2 regions of the Terrabacter sp. 01T434 genome follow, and region 2 is predicted to be linked to the other one. Evidence: predicted binding sites of a transcription regulator. Region 2 holds the regulator's gene; the other holds the start of a gene.
The links. Region 2 encodes Rex, which represses fermentation and respiration genes when NADH is low (regulators of the CRP and FNR family bind a similar motif). Its sites were predicted from a motif close to CTTGTGAANNNNTTCACAAG; they were not measured.

Region 1 (10,785 bases), on a different contig from region 2:
GGGGTTCCAGGCATCGAGGGCGCCGACAGGCGCCGGAGCGGTCCAGTCCGACGACACCCAGCCCTCCGCGGACCCGTCGGGCAGCTTGCCCGCCGGGACGAAGCGCAGGCTCCCCCACCGCTCGGCCACCGCGAACTCCGCCTCGAGGCTGGCCCGCGGGGTCCGCCGACCGAGCAGCTCGGCGCGGGCGTCGTCGTCACCCGCGACGGCCACGACCTCGACGTCACCCGAGGGCGTGACGAGGCTGATCGCGGCCACCTTGAAGCCGACGACGTCGGCCGCGCCGTCGACGACCATGTCGAAGACGATCGAGAGGTCGTCCTGGGCGCTGACCCGGTTCATTAGCTCGGTGAGCCGCCGAAGAGCCAGCACCTCCCGCACCGCGCCGTCGCGCAACCCTGTCCCCTCACCTGCGCCTACCCCTGGATCACGACCACCGTCGCAGGGGGATTAGTCCTGATCATCACGATAGGTCCGATACGCCCCTCGTGGGGTCAGTCCGGCACAACCAGAAGTGATGAGCGGGGGGTGCGCGACCTCCGAGGGAGGCCACGCACCCCACTCAGCCCAGCGGGAGCCGGGCACGCACGTCTCCGAGCCCCCGGGCGACGAGAAGGGTCACACCGCCCTCGAGGTGGGCCCACCCCCGCGTCGCAGCGTCCCAGCGACGCCACATCCGGGCGTCACAGTCCACCGACACGGTGGCGGTCGCCCCCGCACCGACGTGGACACCGGACCAGCCGACGAGGCGCACCGGCTGCTCCACGTCGTCGGGCTCGAGGTAGACCTGGACGACCTCGCGGGAGGGACGGTCCGAGGTGTTCGTGACGGACGCCGTGACGACCACCGCGCCGTCGGAGCCCGGCCCGTCGCCCGGCCCGGCGCCGGTCGACACCGCGACGTCGGCGTAGTCCCAGGAGCCGTAGCCGAGCCCGTGACCGAACCACAGCGCCGGCTCGGGAGCACGCCCCGCGTGATGGCCGCGGTACCCCATGAAGGACCCCTCGGCATACCTCAGCACCCCGTCCACCGGGACGACGTCCCACGCGGGAGAAGCCCCGTCTGCCGCGGGGAAGGACGTGACGAGACGACCTGACGGCTCGATGACCCCGAGCAGGGCCGAGGCCACGGCGTGACCGCCCTCCTGCCCCGGGATGCCGGCGACGAGAACGGCGTCGACCTCGTCGAACCACGGCATGAGCACCGGGGTGGCCGCGTTGACGACGACGACCGTCCGGCGCGCGGTCGCGGCGACCGCCGAGACGAGCTTGTCCTGGTGACCCGGGAGAGCCAGCGTCTCCTTGTCAGCGGCTTCGGTCTCCTGCTCGTCGGTCAGCCCCACGACGACCACCGCCACGTCGGCCGCCGATGCCGCAGCGGATGCGTCGCGCAGGACGTCGGCCACGGGGCGCGGTGCCGGGCCCCCGACGACCGAGAGCCTGCCGAACGACACCCCGCTGGACCGGCGCTCGGCCACCAGCCGGACCGGGCTGTCGGACTCGACGACCGTCGTCCAGCCGGGCGGGGTGAGGAGCGCCTCTGCGACGTCGCCGCTCGCGAGACCGAGCTCGACGTCATGACTGGCACCGTCGATCCGCAGCGTCCACGAACCGACGCCCACGACCCCGATCGACCGAGGGCCGCTTCCCCCGACCGTCGCCTCGAGCCGGATGACCGCAGGCAGCTCCGGCAGCCCGTCGTCGACGCCGAACGAGACCGTCGTGTCGTCGACGTGCCGGTCGGCCAGGACGGCACCGTCAGAGTCCGTCGCGGTGAAGTGGATGCCGGCCCGACCGTCGTGGGGGTCGCTGACGGCGTCGAGGTCCGCCGCCACGGGACGCGAGCGGACCTCCACCCCGTCGACGACCACGACGCCGTCGAGCCGCGCGGACAGCCCTTCGGCGATGCTCACCTGGTGCGGGGGCCGCACCTGGGCCGAACCACCGCCCATGTCGACGGTCTGCGTCGCGTGCCGCCCGATGAGCGCCACCCTGGCATCCGGGTTCAGAGGGAGGCTTCCGTCGTTGCGCACGACCGTCATGCCCCGCGCGGCGATGCGCTCGAGCTGCGCACGGCGCGTCGGGTCAGCGGGGCCGGGGCGGCCCGTCGGCCAGGTGACGGCCCCGTCGAGCGCGCCGACCCGGTCGGCCAGTCGCAGCAGCCGACGGAGATGGTCGTCCACGACGGCCTCCGCCACCTCACCGTTCTTGACAGCGGCGACGAGCGCTCTCCCCCAAGGCCCCTCGGGTCCCGGCATGACCAGGTCGAGTCCGCCGTTGGCTGCCGGACCTGCCGATCTCGTGGCGAACCAGTCGGACATGAGCAGGCCGTCCCAGCCCCACTCCCCCTTGACGATGTCGTTGTTGACGGCATCCTGCTCGGTGGCCGGCACGCCGTTGACGTCGTTGTACGCCGCCATGATCGACCAGGGATGCGCGTCCTCGACGGCGATCTCGAACGGCAGCAGGTAGAGCTCGCGCAACGTCGCCTCGTCGACGACGCTGTTGACCGTGTGCCGTTCCGTCTCGGCCTCGTTGGCCACGAGGTGCTTGAGACAGGCGCCGATCCCGTTGCCCTGCAGGCCGTTCACGTATGCCGCCGCGAGCCGTCCCGTGAGGAGTGGGTCCTCCGAGTACGCCTCGAAGAGGCGGCCCCCGAGGGGCGATCGGTGCAGGTTGATGGTCGGCCCGAGCACGACGTGGATGTGCTGGCGCTGGGCCTCTTCAGCGAGGACCTGGCCCACCTCGTGTGCCAGGTCCTCGTCCCAGGCGGAGGCGATGAGGGTGGCGTTGGGCAACAGCGCCACCTCGTCTCCGCCGATGAACTCCAGCCCGCGCACCCCCGTCGGCCCGTCGGAGAAGGCCATGGAGCCGAGTCCGATCGACTCCTCGTCGTGGAGCGTGAACATGGTCGCGCCGGTCAGCAGTCGGACCTTGCTCTCGAGGTCGAGGCGTGCGATGCGGGCGTCGAGGTCGACGTCGTCGGTCATGGGATCTGCCTCAGGCCAGCGACGTCGCGTAGTGGTGCGTGCCGGCGCCGACCTCGACTGCGTCCTCGCCAGGCACCCGGACCGTCGCGGCCACACCGTCGGGGATGGTGACGTCGAGCTGGAACCGGTCCCCGTCGATCGACCACGACGTCTCGATCCGGCCGTGCAGCGTGTCGAGACCCCCACGGGCCCACGTGAGCCCGCCACCCGGTTGCGGCTCGACGAGCACACGCGCGTAACCGGGCGCGAGCGGGGCGATGCCGCCGATGGTCCGGTGCATCCAGTCGGCCACCGCTCCGAGGGCGTAGTGGTTGAAGCTCGTCATCTCGCCGGGGTTGATCGTGCCGTCGGGCAGCATCGAGTCCCAGCGCTCCCACACCGTGGTCGCGCCCATCGTCACGGGGTAGAGCCACGAGGGACACTCCCGCTCGAGCAACAGTCGGTAGGCGTCGTCCAGGTGTCCGGTCGACGAGAGCGCCCCGGTGACGAAAGGCGTCCCGGCGAAGCCGGTGGAGACCCGGTAGCCGTTCGCCCGGGCCAGCTCGGCGAGCCGGTCTCCCGCCCCCTGCCGCTCGGCGCCGTCGAGCAGCCCGAACTCGATGGCCAGGGCGTAGACGGTCGCGCAGTCGCTCGTGATCCGTCCCCCGTCCGTGACGTAGTGCTTGCCGAAGGCGGAGTGGACCCGGTCCGCGAGCGCGGAGAAGTAGCTCGCGTCATCCGTCCTGTCGAGCACCTCGGCCGCCGCAGACACCTGACGCAGGGTGCGGTAGTAGCAGGCGGTCGCCACGACCCCGTTGTCGGCCTTGGCCTTGATCGGGTCGTCCGGCGGAGCCTGCGGGTCGAGCCAGTCGCCGAACTGGAAGCCGGTATCCCACAGGTCCGTGTCGGAGAGCAGCCCCTCGACGCGCCGGGCGTGGGCCGTCATGGCGGGATAGTGACGCGCGAGCGCCTCGCGGTCGCCATACGCCTCCCAGAGGGCCCACGGCACCCACGCTGCCGCGTCGCTCCAGATGGCCGTGCTCTCGGGCGCCGGGAAGTCCGACGGCGCGTCGACGTACTTGAGGACGTCGGGCACGACGAAGGGCACGAGACCGTCGGCATGCTGCTGCTCGAGGTCGACGTCGGCCAGCCAGTTGTCCAGGAAGCCCGACACGTCGTAGAGGTAGGCGGCGCTCGGGGCGAAGGCGGCGATGTCACCGGTCCAACCCAGCCGCTCGTCGCGCTGCGGACAGTCGGTGGGCACGTCGAGGAAGTTGCCCTTGAGGCCCCAGACGACGTTGTGGTGGAGCTGGTTGAGCAGCTCGTCGGAGCACTCCAGGGTGCCGGTGCGCCGCAGCTCGGAGTGCACCACGACCGCCTCGATGGCGTCGGGGGTCAGCTCGCCGGGCCAGCCGGTCACCTCTGCGTAGCGGAAGCCGTGGAAGGTCATGGTGGGCTCGAAGACGTCCTCTCCCCCGCTGAGGACGAAGCGGTCCGTCGCCTTCGCCGAACGCAGCGGGCGGGTGCCCAGCTCGTCGTGCTCGAGCACCTCGGCGTGCCGGAGGGTGATCTCCGTGCCGACCGGTCCCCGCACGGTGAAGCGCAGCCAGCCGACGAGGTTCTGACCGAAGTCGACGAGCGTGGCACCCGCGGGCGAGGCCCACACCTTGACCGGCTTCAGCACCTCGTGCCGGCGCACGGGAGGTCCGGCGTACGGCTCGAGCCGGGCGGCGTCGTGCTCCACCACGTGCACCCCCACCCACCCGGTCAGGTCCGCCCCCGGAGCCGTCCACGCGGTGGAGGCGAGCCGGGCGTCGATCGTCTGGCCGTCGTAGAGGTCGTTCGCGGTGGTCGCGGACGGTCCCGCCTGCCACGTGGTGTCGGTGCCCACGACCTGGCGGTGGCCGTCGGCGAACTCCACGTGCAGCTCCACCAGGCCGGCCAGCTCGGAACCGTAGAAGGCTCTCTTCCCGCTCCACCCGAGCCGGCCGCGGAACCAGCCGTTGCCTAGCGCGAGCCCGAGCACCGAGACCTCGGCCACGAGGGGGGTGACGTCGTAGGAGCGGTAACGCAGGCGCCACTCGTAGCTGCTCCACCCGGGAGTGAGGACCTCGTCGCTGACGGCCGCGCCGTTGATGCTCGGTTCGACGACGCCGTGCGCCGTGACGTGGAGGGTGGCAGCGACCACGTCGCCGTGCCCCGCGGCGAGGTCGAACTCTTTGCGCAGCAACGGGGCTCCGGCGAAGTCCTGGTCGGGTGCGATGAGGTCTGCGGTCCAGACGTGGGTCATGGTTCCCTTTCGGAGGATGGTGCGACGTCCGGCCGGCCGTGCGACCGGCAGGGTCGTGCAAGTCGGTGTCAGCCCTTGACGGCGCCGGAGGTCATGCCCGCGACGATCTTGCGATTGAAGAAGATGAAGAGGACGAGTGGCGGGATCGTCACGAGCACGATGTTCATGAAGAGCAGGTTGTACTGCGTGCTGAACTGGCTCAGGAAGTTGTAGAGCGTCAGTTGCACGGTGGCGTTCTCGTCACCGGGCAGGAAGTACAGCGGGTTGACGAAGTCGTTGAAGATGAAGACCGACGACGTGAGAATCACGGTGATCGTGACCGGACGGAGCAAGGGGAAGATCACCCGGAAGAACAAGCCCAGGCCCGTGCACCCGTCGATCATGGCGGCCTCGTCGAGCTCGCGCGGGATGGCCGCGACGAAGGCGCGGAAGAGCAGCACGCAGAACGACATGTTGAAGGCCACCTCGACGAGTATCAGGCCCGGCAGGGTCTTGAAGAGGTGCATCTGCTGGAGCACCCAGATGGTCGGGACGACCGCCGGGGGGATGATCAGGCCGGAGAGCACCAGGAGGTTCGCGATGTTCGCGGCGCGGCCGGGTCGTCTCTGGATGACGTAGCCCACCATGGCGCACAGCACCACGAGGATCGTCACCGATGCCACGGTGAGGATGATGCTGTTCCGGAACGCCGTGACGAGGATGCTGTCGCGTGCGGCAAACACCTCCTTGACGTTGTCGAGGACCGTCCACTCGGTCGGCAGCGAGAAGGTCAGGTCCGCGGACTCCGACTCGTTCTTCGAGGCCGTGAGGAACATGAAGATGAAGGGGACTATGAACACGACCGCGGCGACGACGAGTGCCACGACCTCGAGCGAGGTGCGTCGAACGGCTCTCATGACTCCACCTCCCGCGAGTTGAAGTAGCGCGACAGCGGATAGATGATCAGCGTCACGAGGATGAAGAGGACGACGTTGCCGGCGGTCGAGAGGCCGAAGAACCCCGCCTGGTAGGTCTTGTAGATGATCGAGGCGATGACGTCGCTGCTGAAGCCGGGTCCGCCGCCGGTCATGGTCCAGATGAGGTCGAAGGACCGGAGGCCGCCGATGAGGGAGAGCAGGATGACGGTGAACGTCGCAGGGCGCGAGAGGGGAACCGTGACGTTGCGGAACTTGGTCCAGACCCCGCCGCCGTCGACGTCGACGGCCTCGTAGTAGTCCTTGGGGATCGCGAGGATGCCGGCAATGTAGATGAGGGTGGCGAGCCCGACGCCCTTCCAGACGTCGACGAGGGCGACCGAGAGCAGCGCGGTGCTCGGGTCACCCAGCCAGTCCGGCGCGGTGATGCCGACCTTGGCCAGCACGGCCGAGACGACACCGACGTCGGGCTGGAGCAAAACGCTGAAGGTGATGCCGACGGCGACCGTGCTGACGAGCACCGGGAAGAAGATGACCGAGCGCATCAGGCCGCGCGACCGGATCGGGCCGGTGAGCAGCACCGCGAGGAGCATCCCCAGCACCACCTTGAGTCCGCTGGTGACGACGGCATAGATGAGCGTGTTCTTCAGGCCGCTCACCAGGGCCTGCTCGGAGAAGAACTGGCGGAAGTTGTCGAGGCCGATGAACTCCGAGTCGAACAGGGTCCAACGGGTGAAGGCGAAGTAGAACGAGATGACCGTCGGGACGAGGAAGATCAGGCCGTAGACGATGCCCGCGGGGGCGTAGAACCAGTAAGGGTAGGTCTGCGCCCGGAGGCTGCGGACGCCCGTGGACCGCTGACCCTTCCGGCCGGCCTTGGCGTCACCGTGTGGGCCGGCCGCGCGAGCCTCGTCAGCTCGCGAGCTGATCACCATCCTGGTAGTCCCAGCTGCTTGGCCTGCTTCGTCACGTCGGCGTCGTACTGGGCCGCTCCTTCCTGGGGAGGCGTCTGCCCGGTCATGACGGCGACCATGATCTGCTCGAGCGAGGGGCCCTTGACCGGGGAGACGAACTCCAGGGCCGGGGTCGAGGTCTTGGCGTCGATGTAGGCCTGCATGTCTGCGGCGACGGGGGGCGCGTTGGCGGGCAGCTTGGAGCCCTTGACGAGGTACGGACCGGCCGGCGGGAGTGCAGAGGAGAAGGCGTCGGTGCCCGGGACCGAGGCCACGAAGGCGACGAACTTCTTCGCGGCCTCGATGTTCTTGCTCGACTTGGGGATGTACTGGCCACCCGGCTCCCAGATGGTCGCGCCGTTCGTGCTGGCGTCGTCACCGGGGATGCCGAAGAAACCGATCTTGGCGGCGTCGGCCGGAGACAGCGAGGAGACCGGGAAGGTCAGCATGGGGTACTGCGCCGCCTTGCCCTGGGCCAGTTGCTTGATCCCCTGGGCGAAGGTCAAGGAGCCCGCGCTGCTGTTGAGCCAGCCCTTCGCCTTGGGTTCGGCCGCCTTCTCGAAGCCCTTGACCGCGACCGGGTCGGTCGCGTACTTCACCTTGTTCGCCGTGTACTCCTCCGCCCACTTGGGGTTCGAGGCTGCGACGTTGTGGAAGTCCCCGAGGACGTACAGCTGCGAGGTGAAGGTGTCCTTGAGGGTGCCCAGCACCGGCGTGATCCCCGCGGCCTTGATCTTGTCGCTGTTCGACTCGAACTCCGCCCAGGTCTTGGGCACCGACAGTCCGAGCTTGGAGTAGACGTCCTTGTTGTAGAGGATGCCGCCGCCCATGGCCGTGCCCCACGGAGCGCCGTAGACCTTGCCCTTCTGGGTGACCGCCGGCAGGAACGAGGGGTCGGTGTCCTTCAGGGCTGGGTCGTTCGTCAGGTCGACGAGGGTCTTCTCCGGGCTCAGCGCCTGGAGCAGCGAGCCGGAGTTGTACCAGAAGACGTCGGCCATGTCGCCGGTCGAGAGCTTGGTCTTGACGAGGTTGTCACCGTCGGAGCCACCCGGCCGGGTCTGGGTCTTGACCGTGATGGTCGGGTTGGCCTTCTCGAACGCCGCGATGACGGCTGCCGCGGGCTTGACCGTCGTGTCCGCATTGTCGGTGAGCAGCGTGATCTCCGTCTTGCCGTCGGACGAGCCGCCGGATCCGGAGCTCGAGCAGGCCGCGAGTGGGACGAGGGAGAGGGCGGCGACCATGGCGATCGTCAGCCTGGAACGGGAACTCTTCATGGGGTACCTCCACAGCGTTGGGGCGCGGAACCGCGATTGGATGTCACCGATTTTGAATCGCTTCATTCGGTCGCTCCACGGTAGGGTCCCCCTGTGGCCGTGTCAACGGATTCGCTGAAACTTTCAGCACTCGTGCGGCAGATTCCATCACTCAACTCGAACTGGGCAGTGCGGGGGTTGACCGTCGCGAGACTTTTGCGCTTTACTCGGAAGCATTCTTCTGAAACGCTTCATACATGGCGCCCGAGGCTCCATTCACCATGACGGGATGACCAATGACGACATTCAGTGACATTGCGGGGCAGCTTGCCCAGCAGGCGATCGAGCTGCCTTCCTGGGCTTTCGGCAACTCGGGCACGCGCTTCAAGGTCTTTGGCGCGCAGGGCACCCCGCGCACCATCGAGGAGAAGCTCGCCGACGCCGCGACCGTCCACCGCTTCACGGGCCTCGCCCCGAGCGTGGCCCTGCACATCCCGTGGGACCGCGTCGACGACTACGACAAGCTCGCGCGGTTCGCCGACGACCTGGGCGTCCGGCTCGGCACGATCAACTCGAACACGTTCCAGGACGACGACTACAAGTTCGGCAGCCTCACGCACGTCGACGAGCGCATCCGCGCCAAGGCGATCGCGCACCAGATCGAGTGCATCGACGTCATGGACGCGACCGGCAGCCGGGACCTCAAGATCTGGCTCCCGGACGGCACGAACTACCCGGGCCAGGGCGACCTGCGCGACCGGCAGGACCGCCTGGCCGACTCCCTCGCCCAGGTCTACGCCCGGCTCACGGGCGAGCAGCGGCTCGTCCTCGAGTACAAGTTCTTCGAGCCGGCCTTCTACGCGACGGACGTGCCGGACTGGGGCACGTCCTACGCGCAGTGCCTCGCCCTGGGCGACCGTGCGGTCGTGTGCCTCGACACCGGCCATCACGCACCGGGCACGAACATCGAGTTCATCGTCATGCAACTGCTGCGCCTGGGGCGCCTCGGCGCCTTCGACTTCAACTCCCGCTTCTACGCCGACGACGACCTCATCGTCGGGGCGGCCGACCCGTTCCAGCTCTTCCGCATCCTCCACGAGGTCATCCGCGGCGGCGGCTACGGCGAGGGCAGCGACATCGCCTTCATGCTCGACCAGTGCCACAACGTCGAGGACAAGGTGCCGGGCCAGATCCGGTCGGTCCTCAACGTCCAGGAGATGACGGCCCGGGCGCTGCTCGTCGACCGCCAGGCCCTCGCCGAGGCCGAGCGGGCGGGTGACGTGCTCGCAGGCAACGCCGTCCTCATGGACGCGTTCTACACCGACGTCCGCGCCGACCTCGCCGACTGGCGCGCCGGCCGGGGCCTGCCCGCGGACCCGATGAGGGCGTATGCCGCCAGCGGCTACCAGGACCAGATCGTCGCCGAGCGCGTCGGGGGCACCCAGGCCGGCTGGGGCGCCTGACCGCCGCGCCCCAGCACCGGCCACCCCAGCACCGCCACCCCATGAACCCCAGAAACCTCTGAACCCAGGAAGACCACCATGACCAACGCTGCCGTTGCCGACCTGCTTGCCCGATCGAACCGCCTCGGGGCCGACCCCCGGAACACGAACTACGCCGGTGGCAACACGTCCGCCAAGGGCGCCGAGACCGACCCGGTCACGGGCGAGAAGGTCAACCTGCTGTGGGTCAAGGGTTCGGGCGGCGACCTCGGCACCCTCACCGAATCCGGTCTCGCGGTCCTGCGTCTCGACCGGATGCGCAGCCTCGTGGACGTCTATCCCGGCATCGACCGCGAGGACGAGATGGTCGCGGCCTTCGACTACTGCCTGCACGGCAAGGGCGGTGCGGCTCCCTCGATCGACACCGCGATGCACGGCCTCGTCGACGCAGCCCACGTCGACCACCTGCACCCCGACAGCGGCATCGCCATCGCCACGGCCAAGGACGGCGAGCAGCTGACCAAGGAGATCTTCGGTGACCGCGTCGTCTGGGTGCCGTGGCGCCGCCCGGGCTTCCAGCTCGGCCTCGACATCGCCGCCATCCAGGCGGCGAACCCGCAGGCCGTCGGAACGGTGCTCGGCGGCCACGGCATCACGGCCTGGGGCGACACGAGCGAGGAGGCGGAGGCGAACTCGCGGTGGATCATCGAGAGGGCCCAAGCCCACCTCGACGAGCACGGCGACCCTGAGCCGTTCGGCGGGGCAGTCCCCGGGTATGCCGCCCTGCCGCCCACCGAGCGCCGCGCCAAGGCTGCGGCCCTCGCCCCTCACATCAGGGCCGTCGCCTCCCACGACCGCACGATGGTGGGTCACTTCACCGATGCCGACGTCGTGCTCGAGTTCCTCAGCCACGACAAGCTCGCCCACCTCGCCGGGCTCGGCACCTCGTGCCCCGACCACTTCCT
Region 2 (10,785 bases):
GCGGAAGAAGACGGAGAACATCGAGCCGGCCCACTGGATCGTGTGCGGCACCGAGGCGGCGCTCAGCTCGCTCGCGACGGCGCCGGCGATGGCGCGCGAGACGACGTCGAGGCGGTCGTACACCGCGGGCGTGCAGCCCTGCAGCGTCGCGAGGCCGGCGGCCGAGGCGACGGGGTTACCGGACAGGGTCCCGGCCTGGTAGACGGGCCCCTGCGGCGCGAGCAGCGCCATGACGTCGGCGCGGCCGCCGAAGGCCGCGGTCGGGAAGCCCCCGCCCATGACCTTGCCGAAGGTGAAGAGGTCGGGCGCGCCCGCGGCATACGGCCCCTCGAGGCCGTAGAAGCCGGAGGCGCTGCAGCGGAAGCCGGTCATCACCTCGTCGGACACGAGCAGGGCGCCGTGGGCCCTGGTGACGCGCAGCAGGCCCTCGGTGAAGCCGGGCGCCGGCGGGACGACGCCCATGTTGCCGGCCGCGGCCTCGGTGATGACGGCGGCGATCTCGTGGCCCCGCTCGGCGAACGCGGCCTCGAGCGCGGGGAGGTCGTTGTAAGGCAGGACGATCGTCTCGCCGGCGCTCGACCGCGGTACCCCGGCCGAGTCGGGGAGGGCGAACGTCGCGATCCCGGAGCCGGCCGAGGCCAGCAGCGCGTCGACGTGGCCGTGGTAGCAGCCGGCGAACTTCACGATGACGTCGCGCCCGGTGAAACCGCGCGCGAGCCGGATGGCCGACATCGTCGCCTCGGTGCCCGAGTTGACGAGGCGCACCTGCTCGACCGGCTCGACACGGGCGACGATCTCCTCGGCGAGGCGCACCTCGTTCTCACTCGGCGTGCCGAAGGAGAAACCGCGCGCGGCGGCCTCGTTCACGGCCGCCAGGACCTCAGGGTGGGCGTGACCGAGGATCATCGGGCCCCAGGAGCAGATGAGGTCCACGTAGCGCTTGCCGTCGGCGTCGGTGAGCCACGGTCCCGCGCCGCTCGCCATGAAGCGCGGCGTGCCGCCGACGGCGCGGAAGGCGCGCACCGGGGAGTTGACCCCACCGGGGATCACGACGCTCGCTCGCGCGAGCAGCGCTGCGGACGCGGGGGCGTCGGAGGCGGTCTGGACGGGGACGGGCTGCGAGCTCATGACCCCAGTCTCTCAACCGTCGCTCGGAGCGCCTGCCGCCGGGTCGTCAGCGGTCGGTGGCCCCGTTGGGGTCGAGGTGGTCCCGCACGATCGCCATGGCATCGCCGATCGCGGTGAACTGCGCCGGGCTCATGATGTCGACCAGGTTGTCGCGGACGCTCTGCACGTGGACCCGGGCGATGTCGCGGACGGCACCCAGGCCGCCCGTCGTCAGGACGAGCTCGACCCCGCGCTTGTCGTCGGAGCACTGCTCGCGGGTGACCCAGCCACGGTCCTCGAGGCGCTTGGCGGTGTGCGTCAGACGACTGCGTGACTGGACGACCATGGAGGCGAGCTCGGACATCCGCAACCGGTGGTGGGGGCTCTCGGAGAGCATCGAGATGATCTCGTACTCGCTCAGCTGCAGACCGGCGTCACCGAGCGCGTCGTCGAGTGCGCGCTCGAGCAGCCGCGTCCCACGCAGGATGGCGCGCCACGAGGTCTGCTCCGAGTGGCTCAGCCACCGCACGCCGTCGTCCCCTGCACCTGACATGTCGACCTCCTGTGACTCCACAGATGGTAGTGGTGTCACGCGGTCCACTCGGGCACGTCGAGAGCGAAGTAGGTGAGCACGATCTGGGCACCGGCCCGGCGGATCGACGTCAGCGACTCGATCGCCGCCGTTCGCAGGTCGATCCAGCCGTTCGCGGCCGCCGCCTGGATCATGGAGTACTCCCCCGACACCTGGTACGCCGCGACCGGCACCGACGAGCGCTCGGCTGCGGCCGCGACGACGTCGAGGTAGGACATCGCGGGCTTGACCATGACCATGTCGGCGCCCTCGGCGATGTCGAGGTCGATCTCGCGGAGCGACTCGACGATGTTGGCCGCGTCCTGCTGGTACGTGCGGCGGTCTCCCTGCAGGCTCGACTGCACGGCGTCGCGGAAGGGGCCGTAGAACGCGGAGGCGTACTTGGCGGCATACGCGAGGATCACGGTGTCGGTCAGACCCTCGGCGTCGAGCGCCTCGCGGATGACGGCGACCTGGCCGTCCATCATCCCGGAGGGCGCGACGACGTGGGCGCCGGCGCGTGCCTGGGCGACGGCCATCTCGGCGTAGAGGAGGTTGGTGGCGTCGTTGTCGACACGACCGCGCTCGTCGATGACGCCGCAGTGGCCGTGGTCGGTGAACTCGTCGAGGCACGTGTCGGCCATGACGACGAGGTCGTCACCGACCGCCTCACGAACCGCGCGCAGCGCGACGTTGAGGATGCCGTTGGGGTCGACCGCGCCCGAGCCCGTGGCGTCCTTGTGCTGGGGAACGCCGAAGAGCATGATCCCGCCCAACCCCGCGGCGACACAGCGGTGGGCCACCTCGACGACACTCTCGAGGGTGTGGTGCTCCACGCCCGGCATGCTCGCGATCGGCCGCGGCTCGGTGATGCCCTCGGCGACGAAGACGGGCAGCACGAGGTCGCGCGGGTGCAGCCGGGTCTCTGCGACCAGGGACCGCAGGACGGGGTTCTGCCGCAGGCGGCGAGGACGCTCGATCATCGGGGCGCCCCCTTTCAGCGGGCGCGGCGTCGCGACGCGGGACGCTTGTCGCTGGGACGCTGCACCGGCTGGCCCGCCTCCGCCGCGGCGACGGCGAGGCCGACACCGTGCCCTGCGAGCGCGTCGACGAGGCTGAGGGCCGACGCCTCCGGCGCGAGGACGTCGACCCGGAGGCCGTGCTCCTGCGCCGTCTTGGCCGTGGCCGGTCCGATGCAGGCGACGACCGTTGCGGCGTGAGGCTTTCCGGCGATGCCGACCAGGTTGCGCACCGTCGAGCTCGACGTGAAGAGCACCGCGTCGTAGTCGCCCCCCTTGATGGCGTCGCGGATGTGCGCGGCCGGCGGGGCGGCGCGCACGGTGCGGTAGGCGGTGACGTCGTCGACCTCCCAGCCCATGTCGCGCAGACCGGCGACGAGGGTCTCGGTCGCGATGTCGGCGCGGGGCAGCAGGACCCGGTTGATCGGGTCGAGGGTCTCGTCGAACTCGGGCCACGACTCGAGCAGGCCGGCCGCCGACTGCTCGCCCGCGGGGACGAGGTCGGGGTTGATCCCCCACTCACGGAGGGCGGACGCGGTGACGCCGCCGACGGCGGCGACCTTGAGGCCGGCGAAGGCGCGGGCGTCGAGGCCGAACTCCTCGAAGCGCTCCCGCACGGCGCGCACGGCGTTGACCGACGTGAAGCCGATCCACTCGTAGCGGCCGGTGACGAGGCCCTTGACGGCCTTCTCCATCTGCTGCGGCGTGCGCGGCGGCTCGACCGAGATGGTGGGCACGACGTCCGCGGTCGCACCGTAGCCGGCGAGGCGCTCGACCATCGAGCCGGCCTGGGCCTGAGTGCGCGGGACGAGGACCTTCCACCCGAAGAGCGGCTTGGACTCGAACCAGTCGAACTCGTCACGCAGGGCGACGGTGGGCGACACGACGGCGAGCGTGACCGCGAGCGGCTCCTTGCCGGCGAAGACGGCGTCGGCCTCGCCCAGGGTCGTGGCGACGGACGACTGGCGCACCGTGGTGCCGTGGGCCGTCAGCGCCACGAGCGAGTCCGCGGGCCGGCCGGCAGCGCGAAGTGCGGCGAGCGCGTTCCGGATGCCCTCGGTGCCGCCGAGCAGCACGAGCGTGTCCGTGTCGGCCGCGTAGGCGGAGTAGTCGATGGCCGTACGCTCGACGCCGACGACGTGGACGGCCCCGGTGGACTTCGACGTCAGGGGGACCCCGGCATACGTGGGCCCGGCGGTGAGGGCCGAGACTCCCGGCACGACGTCGTAAGTGATGCCGGCCTTGCGGCAGGCGCGCACCTCCTCGACGAGGCCGTTGAAGGTCGCGGGGTCGCCGTCCATGAGACGGACGACGAGACCCCCGGGGGCCACGGACTTCGCCGCCTTGACGACGAGCTTGGCGCGCACCGCGTGGGTGAGCTCCTGGCCCTGCTCGCCGTGGCCCGCGTCGATGATCTCGACGGCGGGTCGGGCGTGCTCGAGCACGACGTCGTCACGGGCGATGCGGTCGAGGACCACGACGTCAGCGGCGGCGAGCAGGTCGCGACCGCGCAGGGTCATCAGGCCGGGGTCGCCCGGGCCGGAACCGACGAAGGCGACCCGCGCCGGCGTCGTCGCGTGGGTGGGAGTGGGGTCCGTCTGCTCGGACGGCTGGCGGGAAGGAGTCACGAAACTTGCTCCGGTTGGTGTGGGGCGTGGTCTGGGGCAGGTCCAGCTGACGTGGTGGCGATCTGGATGTCGGCGGCGCCGTCCTCCAGCAGGATTCGGGCGAGACGCGAGCCGAGGACCTCCGGCTCGCAGTAGGGGCCGACGAGGGAGCGACGCAGCTCGACGGAGCCGTCCTCGGTGCCGGCGAAGGCACGCAGCGACAGCTCGAGGCCGTCGTCGCCCTCGACGACCTCGGCGAGCGCCCCGACGGGCGCGGTGCACCCGGCCTCGAGCGCGGCAAGAAGGGAGCGCTCGGCGACGACGCAGGCGCGGGTGTCGGGGTCGTCGAGCACCGAGACCGCGGCCACGACGTCGTCGCGGTCGGACCGGCACTCGACGGCCAGGGCGCCCTGCCCGGGGGCGGGGAGCACCTGGATGGGGTCGATCACCTCGGTGGCCTCGTCGAGACGTCCGAGGCGAGCGAGACCCGCCCGGGCCAGCACGACGGCGTCGAGTGCACCAGTGGAGACGAATCCGATTCTCGTGTCGACGTTTCCGCGGATCGGACGAATCTCGATGCCGAGCCCGAGCGCTGCGAGCTGGGCCGTGCGACGCGGCGAGCCGGTGCCGACGACAGAACCCGCGGGCAGCTCGCCGAGCGTGAGGCCGTCGCGGGCCACGAGCACGTCGCGGCTGTCCTCGCGCACCGGTACGGCCGCGACCACGAGCCCCGGCTCGGGCGTCGTCGGCAGGTCCTTGAGCGAGTGCACGGCGACGTCGATGCGGCCCTCGAGGAGGGCACGGCGGATGGCTGCGGCGAAGACGCCGGTGCCACCGATGGCGGTGAGCAGCTCACCGGACACGTCGCCCTCGGTCGTGATCTCGACGAGCTCGACCTCGTGGCCGGCCTCGCGCAGGCGGTCGGCCACCCAGCGGGACTGTGTGGTCGCGAGGGCCGAACGGCGCGTGCCGAGGCGCAGGGCGCTCATGTCTGGGCCCGCTTGGGGGGCGTGGACACGTTGGCGACGTCCTTGGGCTCGAGGTCGAAGAGCTCGCGAAGGGCTGCGGCGTAGTCGTCCCCGCTCCCCTCCATGGCGAACTCCTTGACCCGCATGGTCGGCGTGTGGAGCAGCTTCTCGACGATGCGGTGCACGGCGAGGCCGACCTCGGCCCTCGTCGCCTCGTCGAGTCCCGGGAGCCGTTGGTCGAGCCGGTCCATCTCGGTCGCGACGAGAGTGGCGGCCCGCTCGCGCAGCGCGGCCACGGTGGGGGCCACGGACTTCTCCATGCGGCGCGTCAGGTAGTCGGCCACCTCGCCCGTGACGAGCTCACGGACCCGCACGACCTGCGTCGTGTCGGCACGCCCCTCGAGGAGGAGTCCCAGGGCCTGGAGGTCGACGAGGGTGACAGCCGGCACGGCGTGCGGCCAGGAGTCCACGGGCTCGACGTCGCGCGGGAGCGCGAGGTCGACGACGACCTGCGGGCGACCGTCGCGACGGGCTGCGCTCTCGGTGAGCATGTCGGCGTTGATGACGTGGCCGACCGCCCCGGTGCAGGTGATCACGAGGTCGCTCGCAGCGAGCACGTCGGGCAGCTCGGACCACGACCGGGCCACTCCGGACGTCGCGGCGGCGAGGCGCTCGGCGCGCTCGGGGGTGCGGTTGACGATGGTGAGGGACTCGACGCCCTGGCGGCGGGCGGTCGCGGCGGCCAGGCCACTCATCCCCCCGGCTCCGACCACCGCGGTGGAGACGCTGTCGAGCGGTCCGAGGACGGAGGCCGCCTCCTCGAGAGCGATCTGCACGAGCGAGACGCTGTGCTGGTCGATGTCGGTCTCGGCGTGGGCGCGCTTGCCGACACGGAGGGCACCCTGGAAGAGCGCGTTGAGCGACTCCCCCACCTGTCCCCGGCCCTGGGCTCCGGCGAGCGCGTCACGCATCTGACCGAGGATCTGGGCCTCACCGACGGCCATCGAGTCGAGCCCGCAGGCCACGGTGAAGGCGTGGGCGACGGCCGCGTCGTCGTAGCGGACGTAGAGGTGGTCGGCGAGCGCCTCGGCACGGGCGGCGAACGCATCCGCCGGTGCGCCCGGCGTCAGCTCGGCGGGCCGACGGGTTCGCGACGGCTCCTCGATGCCGGCCGCGAGCGCGAGCGCCTCGCCGATCGCGGCGACGGCGGGGTGGAAGGCCGGCACCGACGCGTACACCTCGAGGCGGTTGCACGTCGAGAGCACGACCGCTTCGGTGGCCGTGGCCGACCCGAGGACCGAGGCCGAGATGGCCTCGGCTCGGTCTGGGCGCTCGGACAGCGCCTCGAGCACCGACAGGGGTGCCGTGTGGTGGGACAGTCCGATGACGAGCAGGTTCACTGGGCCACCACCGCCGACCGGAGGTCGCCCGCGGCGAGGGACTTGCGCTGGGCGTGGAAGGCGAGGATCTGCAGCTCCGTCGAGAGGTCGACACGGCGTACGTCCACGCCGCTCGGCACGGACAGCACGGCAGGGGCGAAGTTGAGGATCGAGCTGATGCCGGCGCCGACGAGGGCGTCGCACACGGCCTGGGCGGCGGGCGCGGGCGTCGCGATGACACCGATGGCGATCGGGTCCACGGCGTGGTGCGCGGTGAGCTCGGCGAGCGGGCGGATCGGCACGCCGACGATGCGCTCGTCGGCGAGCGCGGGGTCGTCGTCGTAGAGCCCGACGATCCGGAAACCCTTCGTGACGAAACCGGAGTAGGAGGCGAGCGCGTGTCCGAGGTTGCCCATGCCGACGATGGCCACGGGCCAGTCCTCGGTCAGGCCGAGGGCGCGGGAGATCTCGAGCGCGAGCGTCTCGACGTCGTAGCCCACGCCGCGTACGCCGTAGGAGCCGAGATGGCTGAGGTCCTTGCGAAGCTGCGCGGAGCGCACTCCGACTTCGGCCGCGAGCTCCTCGGACGAGACCGAGAGGACGCCGTCCTCAGCGAGGCGGGAGAGCGTTCGGAGGTACTCGGGAAGCCGCGCGACGGTTGCGTCGGGGATCTCTCGACGCAGTGCTGGGTCGGCGGTCACTCTTGCTCACCGGCTCCTCTCGAACGAGGCTTTGTCCCGAACGCGGAGCACGTGGGGACCCGTTCAGGCTAGACGTTTGTGAACCCATGCACAAAGTTGACTTCAGCGGCCTACCACGGCATGGGACGCGCCGCTGAGGCAGGTCACTGCAAGGCGGCGCGCAGGCGCGTCTCGTCGACCCGCCAGAAGTCGTGGCGCTTCCCGTCGACGAACGTCACGGGGATCTGCTCGGCATAGCGCCGCAGCAGCTCGGGGTCGTCGTCGACGGACTGCTCCTGCCAGGCCACGCCCAGCTCGCCGGCCACGCGCTCGACCACGGCGCGGGCCTCGTCACAGAGGTGGCAGCCGGGGCGCCCGAGCAGGACGACGCGAGGTGCCGACCGCAGCACGGGAGCCTCGGCGGATGGTTCGCTCGACATGGAACCCACTGTAGGCACGCCCGCTGGGCACGCACGCCCCAGCGGCGCGTTCGATGCGCCACAGACGCCGCGTGGGGGGTCCCGCCCGAGGGCGTAGTGAGACAGACTGTGCACGATGCGCGCGAACAGGACACCGGGGCGCCGGTACCCACCTGTCACCGCGTCGGGAACGACCCCGGCGCGAGTGCTGCTGACACCTGTCCGCGGGGCCGCGCCGACCCTCGTGGCCCCCACGCCCGTGCTCGCGATGCCCGCCCCCGGAGGCTTCGGCCTGCCGGTCGTGCCCACCTGGCGGTCCGCGCTCGACGCCGTCTGGGCGGCCCTGGCCAACGAGGGGGCCGACCGTGCCGAGCTCACCCGGGCCGCCCCCGGGCCGCCCGGCTCGCACACCTCCCGGCGCCACGTCGAGCGTGACGCTGACGAGCAGGCCCGCGTCGCCGCCCTCGTGGAGCTGGCGCAGGGTGGGGACAAGGATGCCTTCGCGCTGCTCTACGACGTCTACGTCGACACCGTCTTCCGCTACGTCCTCGTCCGCGTGGCCAACCGCGCGCTCGCGGAGGACCTCACGTCCGAGACGTTCCTGCGGGCGATGCGACGGATCGACTCGTTCACGTGGCAGGGCAAGGACATCGCCGCCTGGTTCGTCACCATCGCGCGCAACCTCATCGCCGACCACGTGAAGTCGGCGAAGTTCCGCTTCGAGGTCGCGACCGCGGACATGCGGGACGCCGACGAGCGGGTCGACTCCCCCGACACCGAGGTGCTGACGCGGCTGCGCGACGAGCGGCTCGTCTCGGCGATCAGGGATCTCGGCTCCGACCAGGCGGAGTGCATCACCCTGCGCTTCCTCCAGGGGCTCAGCCTCGCTGACACGGCGAAGGTGCTCGGCAAGTCCGAGGGGGCCGTCAAGCAGCTGCAGCTGCGGGCGACGCGGGCCCTGCGCAGGACGCTGGAGGGGGTCGAGCTGTGACCTGCGTAACCCGACCGGCACCCTCGTCGTTCTCACGGTGTAGGGGCGGCGCGTGTGGGCTCGTCCCGACGCTCGGCCCGCACCACCCACCCCTCGCCGTATGCCGTGTCGTATGCCGTGCCGCGACGTGCCCGCACGGGGCGCCGCGTCAGGAGGGGAGACCATTCCCGCCCTGACGGGGACGATGCGCCAGCAGCATCCACGACTGACCACCACCAGGCCGGGCACGACGACACACGCGAGACACGCGAGAGAAGCGAGAGACGAAGGAGGGGACATGGACCTCGGACCCAGAGCCGACGGCGAGCTCCTCCAACGCGCCCTCGACGGCGAACCGGTGGCCGAGCCCGGCATCCTCGAGCTCGTCGCCGTGCTCCACGCCGTCCAGTCGGTCGAGCAGGCGGGCCTCGCCCCGCGCGCCGAGTTCGTCTCCGACCTGAGGGCCCGCCTGCTCGCTGACGACGCGGCCGACGTCGCGCCCGCGGCCGCGCCCCTCCCCACGGACGGCACCCCGGGAATGGGTGGCACCGTGTCCGTGCTGCGGGTGGCGGCCAAACCCCTGAAGATGATCGCTGCCGCTGCCGCCAGCATCCTCGTCATCGGCGGGGCCCTCGGCTTCGCGTCCCGCTCGGCGGTGCCCGGTGACGCGCTCTACGGGGTCAAGCAGCTGCTCGACCGCGTCGCGGTCCAGCTCGCAGGCTCCCGCTACGACCAGGGCCTGACCTACCTCGCCCAGGCGCAGGAGCACATCGGTGAGGCGCGCGACCTCATCGACGCCGGCCACCCCTCGACACACGACCTCGACGCGGCCTACGACGCGGCGACCGACGCCACCAGCCGCGCCCAGACGATCCTCATGGAGGTCTACCGGACGGAGCAGCGCACCGAGGCGCTGACGGAGCTGTCGGACTTCTACGCTCGGGCCATCCCGCAGGTCGACGCCATGCGGCCGCGCGTGCCCGCGGCGTCGCTACCGGCGTGGCAGCGCCTGCGCAACCTGCTCGGGGCCGGAGACGTTGCGACGTTGCGGGAGCTGGCAGCCTGCGGCGCGTGTGGCGAGCGCGCCACAGCGGCCAGGCAGACGCTCGCGGGCCTGACTGGAACGGCCCGGCCCGGCAGCCCCGGCAGCGGCACGTCCGCCCCCGGCGCGCTGCCGTCCCAGCCCGGCGGCGTCACACTCTCGCGACCCCCGCAGTCGGCTCCGCCCCTGCCCGGCGCGTCGGTGCCGCCCGTCACGGGCCTCCCGCTGCCCGGCGGCACCGTCAACCTGCCGGGCGTCGGCGTGGGCAGCTCGTCGGTGGGTGTCGGTGGCGGTGGCGTCACCCTGCCCGGCGCGACGGTGAGCCTTCCGCACGTCGGCGTCACGTCCTCGACCATCGGGATCGGTGGCGGCGGGGTCACCCTGCCCGGGGCGACGATCTCGGTGCCGTCGGTCACGCTCGCCGTCCCCCTGCTGCCGACCAAGGTGCTGCCCACCACGATCCTGCCGCCCCCTGGCCTCCCCTGACGCGCGGGACCGCTGATGTCCCGCGCCGCCTCGGTGGACGTCTCGGTGGACGTCTCAGAGGAAGACGGACTTGCGCTGCATCAACAGGCTGTAGAGCGTCTGCTGGATCGTCTCTCGCACCTGGTCGGTGAGGTCGAAGACGAGCATCGGGTCGTCGGCCGCCTCGGGCCCGAAGCTCGTGGTCTCGATCGGCGGCCCGAACTCGATGAGCCACTTGCTCGGCAGCGGCACCATCCCGAGCGGACCGAGCAGCGGGAACGTCGGCGTGATCGGGGCGTAGGGCAGCCCGAGCAGCCGCGCGACCGCCGGCATGTTGCCGAGGATCGGGTAGATCTCCTCGGCCCCGACGATCGACACCGGCACGATGGGCACGCCGGCGCGCAGGGCCGCCGAGACGAACCCGCCGCGGCCGAAGCGCTGCAGCTTGTAGCGCTCGCTGAACGGCTTGCCGACGCCCTTGAACCCCTCGGGCCAGACCCCGACCAGCGCGCCGTTGCTGAGCAGCCGCTCCGCGTCGGAGTTGGCCGCCAGGGTGGT

Region 1: a site for Rex is predicted at 8,617-8,636, ahead of rhaI (L-rhamnose isomerase). Genes of this name have one in related genera too.

What each region holds. Positions count from the first base shown of each region.
Region 1 covers NZ_JBFTPP010000009.1:127,826-138,610, forward strand. The annotation lists gene AC1DIW_RS18215 (sensor histidine kinase) at 1-396, opposite strand, end outside; gene AC1DIW_RS18220 (beta-glucosidase) at 563-2,989, opposite strand; gene AC1DIW_RS18225 (family 78 glycoside hydrolase catalytic domain) at 3,000-5,258, opposite strand; gene AC1DIW_RS18230 (carbohydrate ABC transporter permease) at 5,327-6,154, opposite strand; gene AC1DIW_RS18235 (carbohydrate ABC transporter permease) at 6,151-7,107, opposite strand; gene AC1DIW_RS18240 (ABC transporter substrate-binding protein) at 7,101-8,399, opposite strand; gene rhaI (L-rhamnose isomerase) at 8,675-9,841, shown strand; gene AC1DIW_RS18250 (bifunctional aldolase/short-chain dehydrogenase) at 9,920-10,785, shown strand, end outside.
Region 2 covers NZ_JBFTPP010000005.1:388,560-399,344, forward strand. The annotation lists gene hemL (glutamate-1-semialdehyde 2,1-aminomutase) at 1-1,128, opposite strand, end outside; gene AC1DIW_RS13035 (MarR family winged helix-turn-helix transcriptional regulator) at 1,175-1,660, opposite strand; gene hemB (porphobilinogen synthase) at 1,696-2,661, opposite strand; gene AC1DIW_RS13045 (bifunctional uroporphyrinogen-III C-methyltransferase/uroporphyrinogen-III synthase) at 2,676-4,325, opposite strand; gene hemC (hydroxymethylbilane synthase) at 4,322-5,293, opposite strand; gene hemA (glutamyl-tRNA reductase) at 5,290-6,672, opposite strand; gene AC1DIW_RS13060 (redox-sensing transcriptional repressor Rex) at 6,669-7,352, opposite strand; gene AC1DIW_RS13065 (glutaredoxin family protein) at 7,496-7,771, opposite strand; gene AC1DIW_RS13070 (RNA polymerase sigma factor) at 7,956-8,741, shown strand; gene AC1DIW_RS13075 (DUF5667 domain-containing protein) at 9,019-10,248, shown strand; gene AC1DIW_RS13080 (lysophospholipid acyltransferase family protein) at 10,303-10,785, opposite strand, start outside.